DNA from 2 places in the Nocardioides daphniae genome. Region 2 is predicted to be linked to the other one. Evidence: riboswitches for the same ligand, from Rfam matches in the RefSeq annotation. Region 2 holds a riboswitch; the other holds the start of a gene.
What was found. Region 2 has a riboswitch for thiamine pyrophosphate ahead of E2C04_RS15910 (thiamine ABC transporter substrate-binding protein). Riboswitches for the same ligand answer to the same signal wherever they lie in the genome.
Positions count from the first base shown of each region.

Region 1: it holds a riboswitch for thiamine pyrophosphate, as region 2 does, so the genes downstream of both, E2C04_RS04235 (thiamine phosphate synthase) here and E2C04_RS15910 (thiamine ABC transporter substrate-binding protein) in region 2, are expected to answer to the same signal.

Region 1 is NZ_CP038462.1:875,249-882,424, forward strand. It holds gene thiC (phosphomethylpyrimidine synthase ThiC) at 1-764, shown strand, start outside; partial or broken gene E2C04_RS04225 (aldo/keto reductase) at 864-1,598, shown strand; gene E2C04_RS20705 (hypothetical protein) at 1,604-1,789, shown strand; gene E2C04_RS04230 (PLD nuclease N-terminal domain-containing protein) at 1,809-2,312, opposite strand; TPP riboswitch at 2,382-2,491, shown strand; gene E2C04_RS04235 (thiamine phosphate synthase) at 2,515-3,102, shown strand; gene E2C04_RS04240 (FAD-dependent oxidoreductase) at 3,102-4,115, shown strand; gene thiS (sulfur carrier protein ThiS) at 4,106-4,321, shown strand; gene E2C04_RS04250 (thiazole synthase) at 4,318-5,091, shown strand; gene thiD (bifunctional hydroxymethylpyrimidine kinase/phosphomethylpyrimidine kinase) at 5,088-6,494, shown strand; gene E2C04_RS04260 (DUF1707 SHOCT-like domain-containing protein) at 6,505-7,155, shown strand.
Region 2 is NZ_CP038462.1:3,231,708-3,238,883, forward strand. It holds gene E2C04_RS15905 (ABC transporter permease) at 1-1,088, opposite strand, end outside; gene E2C04_RS15910 (thiamine ABC transporter substrate-binding protein) at 1,088-2,167, opposite strand; TPP riboswitch at 2,160-2,270, opposite strand; gene E2C04_RS15915 (alpha/beta hydrolase fold domain-containing protein) at 2,368-3,360, shown strand; gene E2C04_RS15920 (WS/DGAT domain-containing protein) at 3,357-4,781, shown strand; gene E2C04_RS15925 (hypothetical protein) at 4,876-5,661, shown strand; gene E2C04_RS17875 (hypothetical protein) at 5,701-5,868, opposite strand; gene E2C04_RS15930 (LysR family transcriptional regulator) at 5,979-6,917, shown strand; gene cls (cardiolipin synthase) at 6,944-7,176, shown strand, end outside.

The DNA of each region.
Region 1 (7,176 bases), 1.2 Mb from region 2:
ACCGGGAGAACTTCCTGTACGAGCACTTCGACGAGCTCTGCGAGATCTTCGCCCGGCACGACGTGGCCTTCTCGCTGGGCGACGGGCTGCGACCCGGCTCGGTGGCCGACGCGAACGACGCGGCCCAGTTCGCCGAGCTCCGCACCCTGGCGGAGCTGACCGAGAGGGCCTGGCGCCACGACGTCCAGGTGATGGTGGAGGGCCCCGGCCACGTGCCCCTGCACCTGGTCGAGGAGAACGTGGTGCTCCAGCAGGAGTGGTGCCACGGCGCGCCCTTCTACACGTTGGGGCCGCTGGCCACCGACGTCGCTCCCGGCTACGACCACATCACCTCGGCGATCGGGGCGGCCGCGAGCGCCATGCACGGCACGGCGATGCTCTGCTACGTCACGCCCAAGGAGCACCTGGGCCTGCCCAACCGTGACGACGTGAAGACCGGGGTCATCACCTACAAGCTGGCCGCGCACGCGGCCGACGTGGCCAAGGGGCACCCGCGGGCCCGCGACTGGGACGACGCCCTCTCGCGGGCACGGTACGACTTCCGTTGGCACGACCAGTTCGCGCTGGCGCTCGACCCGCCCACCGCCCAGGCGTTCCACGACGAGACGCTGCCGGCCGAGCCCGCCAAGACCGCGCACTTCTGCTCCATGTGCGGGCCGAAGTTCTGCTCGATGAGGATCAGCCGCGACGTGCAGGAGCGTTTCGCGCGCGCCGGAGGTCCCGAGCTCCTCGACCTGAGCCCGACCGTCCGCGCCGACGAGTGAGGCGCGGCGGGTCGAGGTGGCCGTCGATAGGGTGCGCCCATGCGCTACTCACGACTCGGCACCACCTGACTCGAGGTCTCGGCGATCACGCTCGGCTGCATGAGCTGGGGCGACAGGTCGCGCGGCTGGCACCCGTGGATCCTCGACGAGGAGCAGGCGCGCCCGCTGATCATTGCGGCCTGGGAGGCCGGGGTCAACGCCTTCGACACGGCCAACGTGTATGCCGCCGGCTCCAGCGAGGAGGTCACCGGGCGGATCCTCAAGGAGATCGCGCCGCGCGAGGAGGTCGTCATCGCGACCAAGGTGCACGGCCGGATGCGCCCCGGCGCCAACGGAGCCGGGCTGTCGCGCCGCGCCATCATGACCGAGATCGACGCCTCGTTGACCTGGCTCGGCACCGATCACGTCGACCTCTACCAGATCCACCGGTGGGACGACGAGACGCCGATCGAGGAGACGGTGGAGGCGCTGCACGACGTGGTGAAGGCCGGCAAGGCCCGCTACATCGGTGCCTCGTCGATGTTCGCCTGGCAGTTCGCCAAGGCCCAGCACGTCGCCGAGCGCAACGGCTGGACGAAGTTCGTCTCCATGCAGAACTACTACAACCTGCTCTACCGCGAGGAGGAGCGCGAGATGCTCCCGCTCTGCGCCGACCAGGAGGTGGGGGTGCTGCCCTGGAGCCCGCTGGCACGGGGCCGCCTGACCCGCCCGTGGGGCGAGGAGACGACGCGCTCCGAGGGTGACGCGTGGGGCCGCGACCTCTACCCGGACTCCGACCGGGTGATCGTGGAGAAGGTGGCCGAGCGCCGCGGCGTCTCCCGCGCCCAGGTGGCGCTGGCGTGGCTGATGGCGCAGCCGCAGGTGACCTCGCCGATCGTGGGCGTCACCAAGCGCACCACCTCACCGACGCCGTCGCGGCGGTCGAGCTCGAGTTCACCGCCGACGAGCTCGAGGAGCTGGGGGCTGCGTACGAGCCGCACCGGATCGCCGGCCACGGCCCGGCGACGGTGCACGCCTCGCGCTGACCAGGGTGGCCGCCGGAGGTCAGGCGGACTCCGCCTCGCTGCCGGACTCGTCGCCCGGCTCCTGACCGGCCTCCTTGGCCTCCTTGCGACGGCGACGCTCCTCGCGGGCCGCCTCCTCGGCGGCCTGCTCGGCGCGACGCTTCGCCTCGTAGTCGCGGCGCTGCTGCTCGGCGCGCTCACGCACCTGGCGCAGGAAGGCGTCGTCGTTGCCTTCGTCGACTGCCGCGGCGCGGCCGGGGCGGTCGTACTCGGGGAAGTGCGGCGTCGACCGCTCACCCGAGCGCGGGCGCGCGGCCTGCGGCTGCCCGGCCACCAACCAGGCGATCGAGCCGACGACCGGGAAGAAGAGGATCAGCAGGATCCACGCCACCTTCGGCAGGTTGCGGATGTCGCCGTCGCGGCTGGTGATCGCCTGCACCAGGCAGAAGATGCACAGCACGATCGGCAGCACGTAGAAGACGATGATCCGCAGCATGGCCCCTCCGACCTCGCCCCGGGTCGTACGCCCGGAGGACGCGCTCATCGTAGGGGCGCGGCGACCGCTGGGCGAGAGGATTCCAGAAGCCCGTCGAGGGGGTTCTGCTACGGTCCGAGGTGTCCACACGGGAGTCCGCGGTAGCGGGCTGAGAGGGAGCTGGGACCGCTCCGACCGTCGTACCTGATCCGGGTCATGCCGGCGAAGGAAGTGAGTTCCCACTGTGTTGTCACCTGCGTCGTCACCTGCGTTGTCACGCCTGTTCTGCCTCGTCAGCTGCCGCGACGACCTGGCCCTGCTGCCCGACCTGGCCCTGGCCGGCGTCGACGGCTTCCAGGTGCGCGACCCCGACGCCACCACCGCCGAGCTGCTCACCCTGGCCCGGGTGACGATCAGCGCCGTCCGCCCCCACGGTGCCCGTGTCGTCGTCAACGACCGCCTCGACGTGGCGCTCGCCGCCGGCGCCGACGGGGTGCACCTCGGCGCCGAGGACCTGCCGGTCGCCGACGCCGTCCGCCTGGCGCCGCACCTGTGGGTCGGCGCGACCTGCCGCAGCCTGCGGGCCGTCGAGCGGGCCGCGGCAGCCGGGGCGACGTACGCCGGCTTCGGACCGCTCTTCGCGACCGCGAGCAAGCCGGGGCTCCCCGCGCCCCTCGGACTCGAGGCGCTCACCCGCGCGACCGGCCCGCTGCCCCTGGTCGGGATCGGCGGCCTCGACGCCGAGCGGGCAGCCGCTGCCCGCGCCGCCGGGGCGCACGGGGTCGCCGTCATCGGAGGGATCTGGCGGGCCCCCGACCCACTCTCCGCCGCGAAGGAGCTGGTGAAGGCGGTCGGCTGATGCGGGTGCACGTGCTCGGCGGCGGGATCGTCGGCCTGGCCTGCGCCGACGAGCTCGTCGCGCGCGGTCACGACGTGACGGCCGTCGACCGGCGCCCGGGCAGCGGAGCCAGTTATGTGGCGGCCGGGATGCTCAGCCCCGGCGGGGAGGCGTGGTTCGGCGAGGAGGTGGCGTTCCGGCTGGGGGTCGAGGCGACAGCGCTCTGGCCTGCGTACGCTGCCCGCCTCGGCGTCGGCCTCGACGCCCGCGGCACGCTGCTGGTCGCCCGTGACGCCGCGGACGCCGCGGCGCTGCGCCGCCACCTCGACCTGCTCGACCGGCTCGGCCACCGCGCCGAGGAGGTGGCGGCGGACGTCGAGCCCGGGCTGGGCCGCACCAGCCTGGTCGCCCGCCTGGACGAGCGCTGCGTCGACCCACGCGCGGTGGTCGCAGCGCTGCTGGGGCGACTGGGCGGCCGGGTGGTCGCCAACCGGCCGACCGAGCCTCCCGACGCGGTGGTGGCGGCCACCGGGGCGCGGCTGCCGGCGCCCTACGACCACCTGGTGCGCGGGGTGCGCGGCGAGCTGGTGGTGCTCGCTCCGTCGCGCGTGCCCGGCCACGTGGTCCGTGCCCGGGTGGGGGAGGAGGTCTACCTGGTGCCGCGTCGCGACGGCCGCCTGGTCGTCGGCGCCACCAGCGAGGAGCACGACCGGCCCCCGGTGGTGACGGCCGGCGGGCTGCTCCGCCTGCTGCGGGCCGGCCGCACGCTGTGGCCGGCCGTGGAGACCGCCGCGGTCGTCGAGACGCTGGCCGCCGACCGGCCCGCCACCCCCGACCACCTGCCGCTGCTCGGCCCGGCCGCACCCGGCGTCTGGCTCGCGGCCGGGGCCTTCCGCCACGGCGTGCTGCTCGCGCCGCTGCTGGCCCGGATGCTCGCCGACCAGCTCGAGGGTGCCGCCACCGTGCGGGCGCTCGACCCACGCCGATTCATGCCCGACCACGATCCCGACCAGGAGGAGGAGAGATGCAGGTGACGCTCAACGGGACGACGGTCCCGACCGCCGCGACGACCGTGGCGGCGCTGCTCGTCGAGCAGTACGAGGAGCTGGCGCCCGGGTGCGTGCCCACCGGGTGCGCCGTCGCGCTGAACGGGGAGGTGGTGCCACGCTCCGCGCTGGCGCACGCCCGGCTCCGGCCGAGCGACCGGGTCGAGGTCGTCGGGGCGGTGGCGGGCGGATGAGCGCACCGGAGCTCCTGGAGATCGCCGGACGCACCTTCGAGTCGCGGCTGCTGCTCGGCACCGGCGGACTGCCGTCGCCCCACCTGGTGGCGCCGGTCCTCGAGGCGGCGCGGCCGGCCCTGGTCACGGTCAGCGTGCGGCGCACGTCGTCCACCGCGCCCGGCGGGCTGCTCGACGCGATCGCCCGCTCCGGTGCCGAGGTGCTGCCCAACACGGCCGGGTGCCTGGACGCCGACGAGGCGGTGCTGACGGCGGAGCTCGCCCGCGAGGCGCTCGGCACCGACTGGGTCAAGCTGGAGGTGATCGGTGACGACGTCTCGCTGGTGCCCGACGTGGTCGAGCTGCTGCGGGCGGCCGAGGAGCTGGTCCGCCGGGGGTTCGTGGTGCTGCCCTACACGAGCGACGACCCCGTGGTGGCCGCCCGCCTGCGCGACGTCGGCTGCGCCGCGGTGATGCCGTTGGGCTCACCGATCGGGTCGGGGCTGGGAGTGCTCAACCCGTTCGCGATCGAGGCGGTGGTGGCGGCCGTCGACGTGCCGGTCGTCCTCGACGCGGGCATCGGCACCGCCTCCGACGCCGCCCTGGCGCTGGAGCTGGGGTGCCATGCGGTGCTGGCGGCCAGCGCCGTCACGCGGGCGGCGGACCCGGTCGCGATGGCCCGGGCGCTGCGCCTCGGGGTGGAGGCCGGGCGCTCCGCCCGGCTCGCCGGCAGGATCCCGGCCCAGGCCGTCGCCCGCTCGGCCAGCCCGCTCGACGGGAGGATCGCATGATCTCGCGGCTCGTCCTGCTGACCGACCGCCGTCAGCTCTCCCCGCGCCACGACCTCCTCAGCGTGGTCGCGGACTGCGTCGCGGCAGGGCTGCGTACGGTCGTCGTGCGCGAGCACGACCTGCCGCCCAGCACGCGCCACGGCGTGATCGTGGCCCTCAAGGCCCTGCCCGGGCTGACGGTGATCTCGTCGCGGCTGGCCGACGAGGCCGCCGACGGCCTCCACCTGGCGGCCAGCCAGCCGGAGCCGCCCGAGGGCTGGTGGGGGAGGTCGTGCCACCGCGCGTCGGAGGTCGCCGAGGCGGGGGCGCAGGGCGCCCGGTGGGTGACGCTGTCGCCGTGGGCGGCGAGCCTCAGCAAGCTGGGCTACGGGCCGCCGCTTCCGCGTCAGGCGTACGCCGGGCACGCGCTCCCGGTGCTGGCGCTCGGCGGCGTACGCCCGTCCAACGCGGCCGCGGCCGTCGAGGCCGGCGCCCACGGCGTCGCAGTGATGGGTGAGGTGATGCGCGCCGACCATCCCGGGCGTGTGGTCCGCTCCGCTGCGGGCGCTGGCATGACGGGCCCGACACCGGGGACGCCCCCGGTGGTGCTGACGGTGGCCGGCACGGACTCGGGAGGTGCCGCGGGCGTCGCGGCTGACCTGACCACGTGGTCGCACCTGGGCGTCCACGGGGCCTGCGTGGTGACGGCCGTGACGGCCCAGGACACCACCGGGGTGCGGGCGGTGCACGCCGTGCCGCTGCCGGTGGTGGCGGCGCAGGTGGAGGCGGTGACCGACGACCTGGCCGTGGCAGCGGTGAAGACCGGGATGCTGGGCAGCGTGGACGTGGTCCGGCTGGTCGCCGAGCGCCTCGGGCACCTGCCGCTGGTCGTCGACCCGGTCCTGGTGGCCACGAGCGGCGCCGTGCTCGGTGGCGCCGACGTGGCCCGGGCGTACGCGGCCCACTTGCTCCCACGCGCCACCGTCGCCACGCCCAACCGCGACGAGGCGGTCGCGCTCTGCGGCGTCGAGGTGCCGTCGTCGGAGCTCGCCGAGCGCCTGGCCGACACCGGCTGCGCCGTGGTCGTCACCGGGGGACCGGAGTGGCGTGCGGAGGGGGCGGTGGCCGCCGACTGCGTCGACTGGCTCTGCCTGCCCGGGGGAGTGCCGCAGGCCGTCCGGCACCCGGTGGTGGCGACCACCCACGACCACGGCAGCGGCTGCACCTACTCCAGCGCGGTCGCCGCGGGCCTGGCTCACGGTCGGACGCTGGAGACGGCCGTGGCCGACGCGGCGGCGTACGTCACCGGGCAGCTGCGGCAGGGGAGCGGGTGGTCGTTGGGCCGCGGACGTGGTCCCGTCAGCCACCTGGTGCCCTGCGTGGGCGAGTACGGAGTGGAGCGGCGACGCCGGTCGCCTCGGTAGGCTGCCGGGCATGGACCACCAGCACGGCGACCCCTCCCGGCTGCGCATCTCCGACGCCGACCGGCACAAGGTCGCCGACGTGCTGCGTGACGCGGCCGCCGACGGCCGCATCGACCTCGACGAGCTCGAGGAACGCCTCGAGGCGACCTACGCGGCGAAGGTGTACGCCGACCTGGTCCCGATCACCCTCGACCTGCCGGGCCCGCACCTGCCCGCGCCCCAGACGTTCGGCGGGATCCCGGCGACGGCGGCCCCGGGCGGCGTGCCGCTGCCGGTGCACACCTCGAGCTTCGCGTTGATGTCGAGCGTGGACCGCAAGGGCGTCTGGCGGGTCCCCGACCAGCTGACCGCCTTCGCGGTCATGGGGGCGGTGACGCTCGACCTGCGTCAGGCCGTCTTCACGGCGCAGGAGACCGTGATCTACGCCCACACCCTGATGGGGTCGGTCGACATCCACGTCAACGCCGGCACCCAGGTCATCGTGGAGGGTCACGGCGTGATGGGTGCCTACGAGCAGGGGCGCGACCGGGTGCAGCCCGAGATCGGCCTGCAGTCACCGACGATCCGGGTGAAGGGCCTGGCCCTGATGGGTGCGGTGACCGTGACCCGCAAGCGCATGCCGGGGGAGCCGCGGAACCTCCGCAAGAAGCCGGGCCGCTGACGTCACGTCAACGGCCCAGCA
Region 2 (7,176 bases):
CGGGTCACCACGACGGCGAGCAGCAGCCCCAGGCTCAGCGCCATCCAGGTCGCGTCGACCGCGGTGCGCAGCGACGAGGCCAACGCCTCGGTCACCGGCACGAGCAGCGCCCGGTCGCTGCCCCGGCCGGTCAGGGCGCGGTAGTTGTCGAGGCTCCACGCGCCGTCGACCCGCAGCGAGCCCTGCACCAGCGTGACGATCGGCAGGGCAACGAAGGCCAGCGTCAGCGCGGTCACCGCGAGGGCGGGCGCATCCGTCAGCCGCACCCGGCGCGGGGCGGACGTACGCCGTGCCACCGGCGCCGCGGGGGCGCGGAAGCGGGCGGTGAGCACCAGCAGGGCGATGACCACGACCAGCTGCAGCACCGAGAGGGCGGCGGCTGCGCGGAGGTCGAAGAGGGAGGTGGTGAGCAGGTAAATCTCGGTCTCCACCGTCGCCCAGCGCACCCCGCCCAGGGTCAGCACGACGCCGAAGGAGGTCGCGCAGAAGAGGAAGACGACCGAGGCCGCGCTCACCACCGAGCCGCGCAGCGCCGGCCAGGTGACCGTGGTCAGCACCTGGAAGGGGCTCGCGCCCAGCGCCGCGGCCGCCTCGCCGGGGCGCGGGTCGAGCGACTCCCAGGCCGCGCCGACGGTCCGGATCACCACCGCGGCGTTGAAGAAGGCCAGGCCCAGCACGACCGCGACCGGCCCCTGCTCCCAGCCGAGGAAACCGAGCGGGCCGCCCTCGCCGAGCACGTCACGGAAGGCGACGCCGACCACGATCGTCGGCAGCACGAAGGGCACCAGCAGCACCGCCCGCACCACCCGGCGCGCGGGCAGGTCGAGGCGGGAGAGGACGTAGGCCGACGGCAGCCCCAGCAGCAGCGACAGGACGGTGCCGGCGGTGGCCGAGGCCAGGGTGAAGCCGAGCACGCGGGCGACCCGCGGGCGGCCCAGCACCTCCAGCACGCCGACCGGGTCGAAGGAGCCGTCGACGACGAATCCGCGCCCGACCATGCCGGCGACGGGCAGCAGGAAGAAGAGGGTGAGCACGACCAGGGGCCCGGCCGCCAACGCGGTCAGGCCCACCAGTCGGCGCAGCACCATCAGCCCGGGGGACGCTCGGTCAGCGGGTGACGACGTCGGTCCACTCCTCCAGCCAGCCACTTCTCGCGCTTCGCGGCGATCTCGGCCGGCTCGACCTCCCAGACCTTCTGCGGCTCGGGCGCGAAGGCGGCCCAGTCGTCGGGCAGGTCGGCCTCGCCGCTGACCGGGCGGACGTACATCGAGTCCGGCAGCTCGCGCTGCACCAGCGGGCTCAGCAGGAACTCGACGAGCTCCTGGGCGCCCTCGGGGTTCTTCGCACCCTTCAGCACGCCGGCGTACTCGACCTGGCGGAAGCAGGTGTCGAGCAACGCGGCGGTCGTGGTCTTCCCGTCCTTCACGGTGAAGGCGGGCGAGGAGTCGTACGACAGCACGACAGGTCGCGTGCCCTTCTCGCCGCCGGCGGTGAACTCGCCGTAGTAGGCCTCGGTCCAGCCGTCGACGATCTTCAGGCCGTTGTCGAGCAGGTCGGTCCAGTAGTCGTCCCAGCGCTGGCCGAAGGCGGCGCGGGTGGCCAGCAGGAAGGCCATGCCGGGCGAGGAGGTCGATGCGCTCGAGACGGCGGTGAGGTCCTTGTACGCCGGCTTCGTGAGGTCCTCGAAGGTGGCCGGCGCCCCGAGCTCCCGCTCCGCGAACCAGGCCGTGTCGACGTTGAGGCAGACGCTCGACTGGTCGACCGGCGCCAGCAGGTCGCCACCGTCGGCCAGGGCGTAGCGCTCAGCGCTGACCGGCAGCTCGGCGGTGTAGGGCGCGAAGACGCCGGCGTCGACGACGCGGGAGGCGAAGGTGTTGTCGATCCCGAAGGCGACGTCGCCCGACGGGTTGTCGGCCGAGAGGGCGAGCTTGGTGGCCAGGGCGCCGGCGTCGTTGGAGGCACGCACGACGAGCTCCTGGCCGGACTCCTCCTCGAAGGAGGCGATCAGCTCGTCGGGCAGGGTGAACGACTCGTGGGTGACCAGCACGACCTGGTCGGCGCGGTCGGCGTCCGAGGAGTCACCTCCCACCAGGCTGCAGCCGCTGAGGGCGGTGAGGCCGAGCAGGGCGGCGACCGCCACCGTCCGCGTACGGGCAGGCATGGACATCTTTCTGACTCCCTTCGCCGGTGCTAACCGGAGCAGGTTCGTAGGGTCTGCGGCTGGTCCGCACTCTCAGCACGCTGGTCCACGTGCTCCCCTGTCTGACGCCGACACCCTACGCCTGCCCCCTCCACGCAGCACGAGGAGTCCCGGAGGCTGCACCTGAACCGCCCCGTCGTCACCGGCCCTCGCCTAGGTTCGGAGGCGTGGACTCCCCCGTCGTCTCGCCGAGCCTGCTGCACCAGGTGGTCGCCACCGTGCTGCCCCGGGTGCGCCGGGCCCGCGACCTCGACGACGCCGACCTCGAGCGCGGCCGCATCCTGGCCTGGCAGCAGACGCTCGTCGGGGGCCTGCCGACGCGGCTGGTGCCGGGCTTCTCCCGGCGCTTCGACGTCGAGGTCGACCACAGCGCAGGCTTTCCGACGTACGTCCTCACGCCGCGTGGCGCCGACGTCACCCGCACCGTCCTCTACGGCCACGGCGGCGGCTACGTGAAGCCGATCGACGCCTTCCACGTGCGCTACGTCTCGATCCTGGCCCGACGGCTCGGGGCGCGGATCGTGCTGCCGGACTATCCGCTCGCGCCCACCCACACCTGGCGCGACTCCCACGAGGACCTGGTCGACCTGGCCGTCGCGTGGGCCGAGCACGCCGACTGCGCCGGCGAGCGGCCGCTGACCCTGATGGGCGACTCGGCCGGCGGCGGGCTGGTGCTGGCGCTCGCGCAGACCATGCGTGACCGCCTACGTCGTCACGGCTCCGGCGCGGTGGCGGGCTCGCTGGTGCTGCACGCGCCGTGGGCCGACCTGACGAGCACCGCGCCGGGCACCGAGGAGTTCTCCGCGCGCGACCCGTGGCTCTTCCTCTCGAAGATTCGGCTCTACGCCGAGTGGTGGGCAGGCTCGCCCGACGACCTCGACCGGCCGGAGGTCTCCCCCGCGCTGGGCGACCTCAGCGACCTGCCGCCGGCGCTGATGCTGCACGGCACCCGCGACACCCTCGCCGCGGCCTGCCGGATGCTGGTGCGCCGGGCGGAGGAGGCCGGGGGAGCTCACCTCCGTCGAGGAGCACGACCTGCTGCACGTCTACAGCCTCTTCCCGCTGATCCCCGAGGGGCGGCGCGCGATGCGCCAGGTGCTGGACTTCCTCGCCTGAGCGGGCGCGCGGGCACCGGCGGACGCCCTATGTTGGCCGGGTGACGTCGACCCCGATCCGTGCCGCCGACCAGACCTGGCTGCACATGGACCGCCTCGACAACCTGCTGCACGTGCGCTGCCTCATGTGGTTGGAGGCGGAGCCCGACCTCGACACGCTGCGGGCGCTGCTGCAGGAGCGGCTGGTCGATCGCCACCCGGTCCTGCGGCGACGGGCCTCCGAGCGCGACGGCGAGTGGTTCTGGGAGGACGCCGACGACTTCGACGTCGCCGACCACGTGCGGCTCGTGCGGCTCGACGGCGACGACGCGGCACTGCGTACGTGGATCGGGGAGCGCTTCGCCGAGCCCTTCACCCCCGGGCGCCCGTTGTGGAGCGCCGACCTGGTCACCGGCATCGAGGGCCGCGGGGCCGCCCTCTTCTGCCGCGTCCACCACGCCGTGACCGACGGCGTCCGGCTGGTGCAGCTGATGTTCAGCCTGTGCGAGACGGAGGCGGGCGGCACGGTGCCGCTGCCCGTGGGCCGGCCCCCGCGCACCGCGGGGCTGCTGGGCAGCGCCGCCGCCGTCGTACGCCGCGCCACCGCCGACCTGGCCGACCTCGCCCTGGGCTCCACCCGGGCGCCGCTGCGGCTCGCCACCTCGTTGAGCCCGCGCCTGCTTCCCCAAGGTCTGGGCCTGGTGCGCCACCCCCACCGCCTCATCGACCTGGTGCAGGGCCTCTCGTCGACCGACAACCAGACCGTCAACACGGTGGCCGAGCTGGGGCGCGTGCTCACCGCGAGCCGCACCCCGCGCACGGCGTGGACCGGCCGACCGGGCGTGGAGAAGTCGGTGGCCTGGGTGACCGACCTCGACCTCGCCCACGTCAGGGCGCTGGGCCGGGAGCACGGCGGCACGGTCAACGACGTCCTGGTCGCGCTCGTGGCGCAGGCGCTGACCCGCTACCTGGCCGAGAAGGACGCCCTGGTCGACGAGGTGGCGTGGATGGTGCCGGTCACGCTGCGACCCTTCGACGAGAGCCTGCCCGAGGAGCTGGGCAACCACTTCTCGCTGGTCTTCCTGCCGATGCCGTTGGGGTCACGCACCCCGCGGCAGGCAGTCGCAGCGGTGCGGCAGCGGATGGAGCGCATCAAGAACAGCCTCGAGCCCGTGGTCACCTTCGGGGTGCAGTGGGCGGTGGCCGAGTCGCCCCGCCTCGTGGCCCACCGGGTCACCAACCTGCTCGCCGACAAGGCGGTCGGCGTGCTGACCAACGTGCCCGGGCCGCGCCGACCCGTGCGGCTGGCCGGGATGAGGGTCACCCACGTGCTGGGGTGGGTGCCCAGCTCGGGCCACCAGCCCCTGGGCGTCTGCCTCTTCAGCTATGCCGGGGCGGTCACGGTCGGGATCGCCGCCGACACCGGGCTGGTGCCCGACCCGGACCGGATCGCGGAGCTGATCGAGGAGGAGTACCGCTCCTGGTGAGGCGAGCGATCGCCGACGCGGTCGTCCTTGTGAAGCCCTGACGGCAGGCGCACACTGGAGGGAGGTGATCCTTCGTCCCCCGGAGGTGAGCTCGATGGACACCCTCCTGATCGACGCCCGCGCCACCCACCAGCTCCTCGAGGAGCGGCTCGCCCGAGCGCGCGTCGCCCGGCCGAGCACCGACCCGGACCGCCCGCGCGACCAGTACCCACCGGTCGACACCTTCCTGGCCACCGCAAGCCGACACCTGGCTGCGACCGTCATGGTCCTGGTGCCGGCCGCGCGCAAACGGCTCCCCGACGGCGCCGAGCGCGCCAAGGAGTACCTGGCCCGGACACGGCAGCTGGCGATGGCGCTGGCGCAGGTGAAGGCGAAGCTCTACGGCTCCGCGTATGCCGTGCACAAGCCGTGGGCGACGGTGTGGGACGCGGTCGAGGAGGAGTTCACCGCGCTCGTCCCGCTGGAGGAGGCGCTCGCCCACGACCTCGACGTGCACCGCGGCGAGGGCGACTCCGACCTGCTGCTGGAACTCCACCAGGCCGAGCTCCACGCCCCCACTCGCCCGCACCCCTACATCCCGCAGCAGGGCGTCCCGGGCAAGGTCGCCCGCGCAGTCGCCCGCCGGGTCGACGCCTTCTGGGACGCCGCCGAAGGGCGGATGGTGCCCGAGCCGGTGCACCACCACGACCGTCGCGGCCAGGGGCTGCTGGTGCAGTACCTGCTCGCCGACCCGCACCTGGAGAACTGGCCCGTCGCGCCGGAGGAGCTGGCCCGGATGGACGTCGACGAGTTGGAGCGGACCGTGCAGGAGATGGGTGACCAGCGGGGCGTGACGCACCCGGGCACCGAGTCGTGGGGCGCCGACGAGCAGCCACGCTGAGGGCGGCTGCGTCGGAGGGCGCGGCCGCGAGGAGAGCGGTCAGGCGGAGGCGGTGAGCCCCGCCATCCGGTGACCCTGCTCGGCGCCGCACCAGCAGGTGAAGGTCAGCTCCACGGCGCCGTCGTCGGTGCTGCGCACGCCGTGGGCCTGGCTCGGGAAGATCAGCTGGGTGCGGTCGCAGGTGGTGCAGCGATGGGTGAACAGCACAGGAGTCTCCTCTCGCCGGATCGGCGACGTGGGTCAGGTTGGTTCAATTCTCATCTTCGGCGAGGCACAGGGGTAGCCTTGGTTTTCTTCGGCTGCCACAGGTGGTTCCTATGCTTTCGCTGCACCAGTTGACCTGCTTCCTCGCGACCTACGAGCACGGCTCCTTCACCGCCGCTGCCGAGGACCTGGGGTATGCCCAGCCCTCGGTCTCGGAGCAGGTGCGCGCCCTGGAGAAGACGGTCGGCGGCGCGCTCTTCACCCGTGTGGGACGCGGCGTGGTGCCGACGCAGACCGGCCACCTGCTGCGCCCGCACGCCGAGAAGGTGCTCGGCGCCGCCGACGAGGCGCTGCGCGCCGTCCGCAGCAGCCACGTCCTGGAGACCGGCACGATCCGGTTCGGGATGTTCGGCATCGCCCGGCTCTACGCCGGCGCCGGGCTGGTCTCCGACGTCGTCACCCGCCACCCCGGCGTGCGCGTCGAGCTGGTCGGGCAGAACTCCAGCGAGGTCACCGAGGAGCTGCGTCGTGGCCGACTCGAGGCGGCGATGGTCGCCGTGCCCGCGCTCGACAGCGAGGGGCTCGAGGTCCGCCCGGTCGCCCGCGACGAGCTGGTCTACGTCAGCGCCGACCCGGCCCGCACCGCGGCACCCGTCACCGTCGAGCAGCTCGCGGCGGCCGACCTGGTGATGCCGGAGGCGACGTGGCGCCGCTCCGACTCCACGCGGATCGTGCTGCGCCAGCTCATCCACGCCGCCGGCCTCACGCCGCGCACCCGGATCGAGGTCGAGGACGTCGAGACCGCGGTCGAGCTCGCCGGGATGGGCCACGCCGACACGGTGGTGCCGCGGGGAGCCGCCCGAGCGCTCCTGCCCCGTCTCGCACCTGACGCCGCGTACGTCTCGCTGGCGCCGCGGCAGTGGGACACGCTCGCGATCGTGCACCGCGCCGGCGCCACCCTCTCGCCCGCCGCCCGGCTGATGATCGAGCTGGCCACCCGACGCATCCAGACCGTCGCCGAGCCGATCGACGAGCCCGTCGGGAGCCGGTGAGGCGCAGCGCTCCCTATGCTGCGAGCGTGGACTTCTCCGACCTCTCCCTCGTCGCCGCCGTCGTCGGCGCGGTGGTGGTCGGGATCGAGATCTCGATGCGGGTCGCGGCGCTGGGCATCATCCCAGGCAACCGCAAGCCCTCCACCGGCATGGCGTGGTTGCTGCTGGTGCTGCTCAACCCGATGCTGGGCTTCATCGGCTTCGGCTTCTTCGGCAGCAACCGGGTGGGGCGACGTCGCCACCAGCGGCTCGAGGAGAT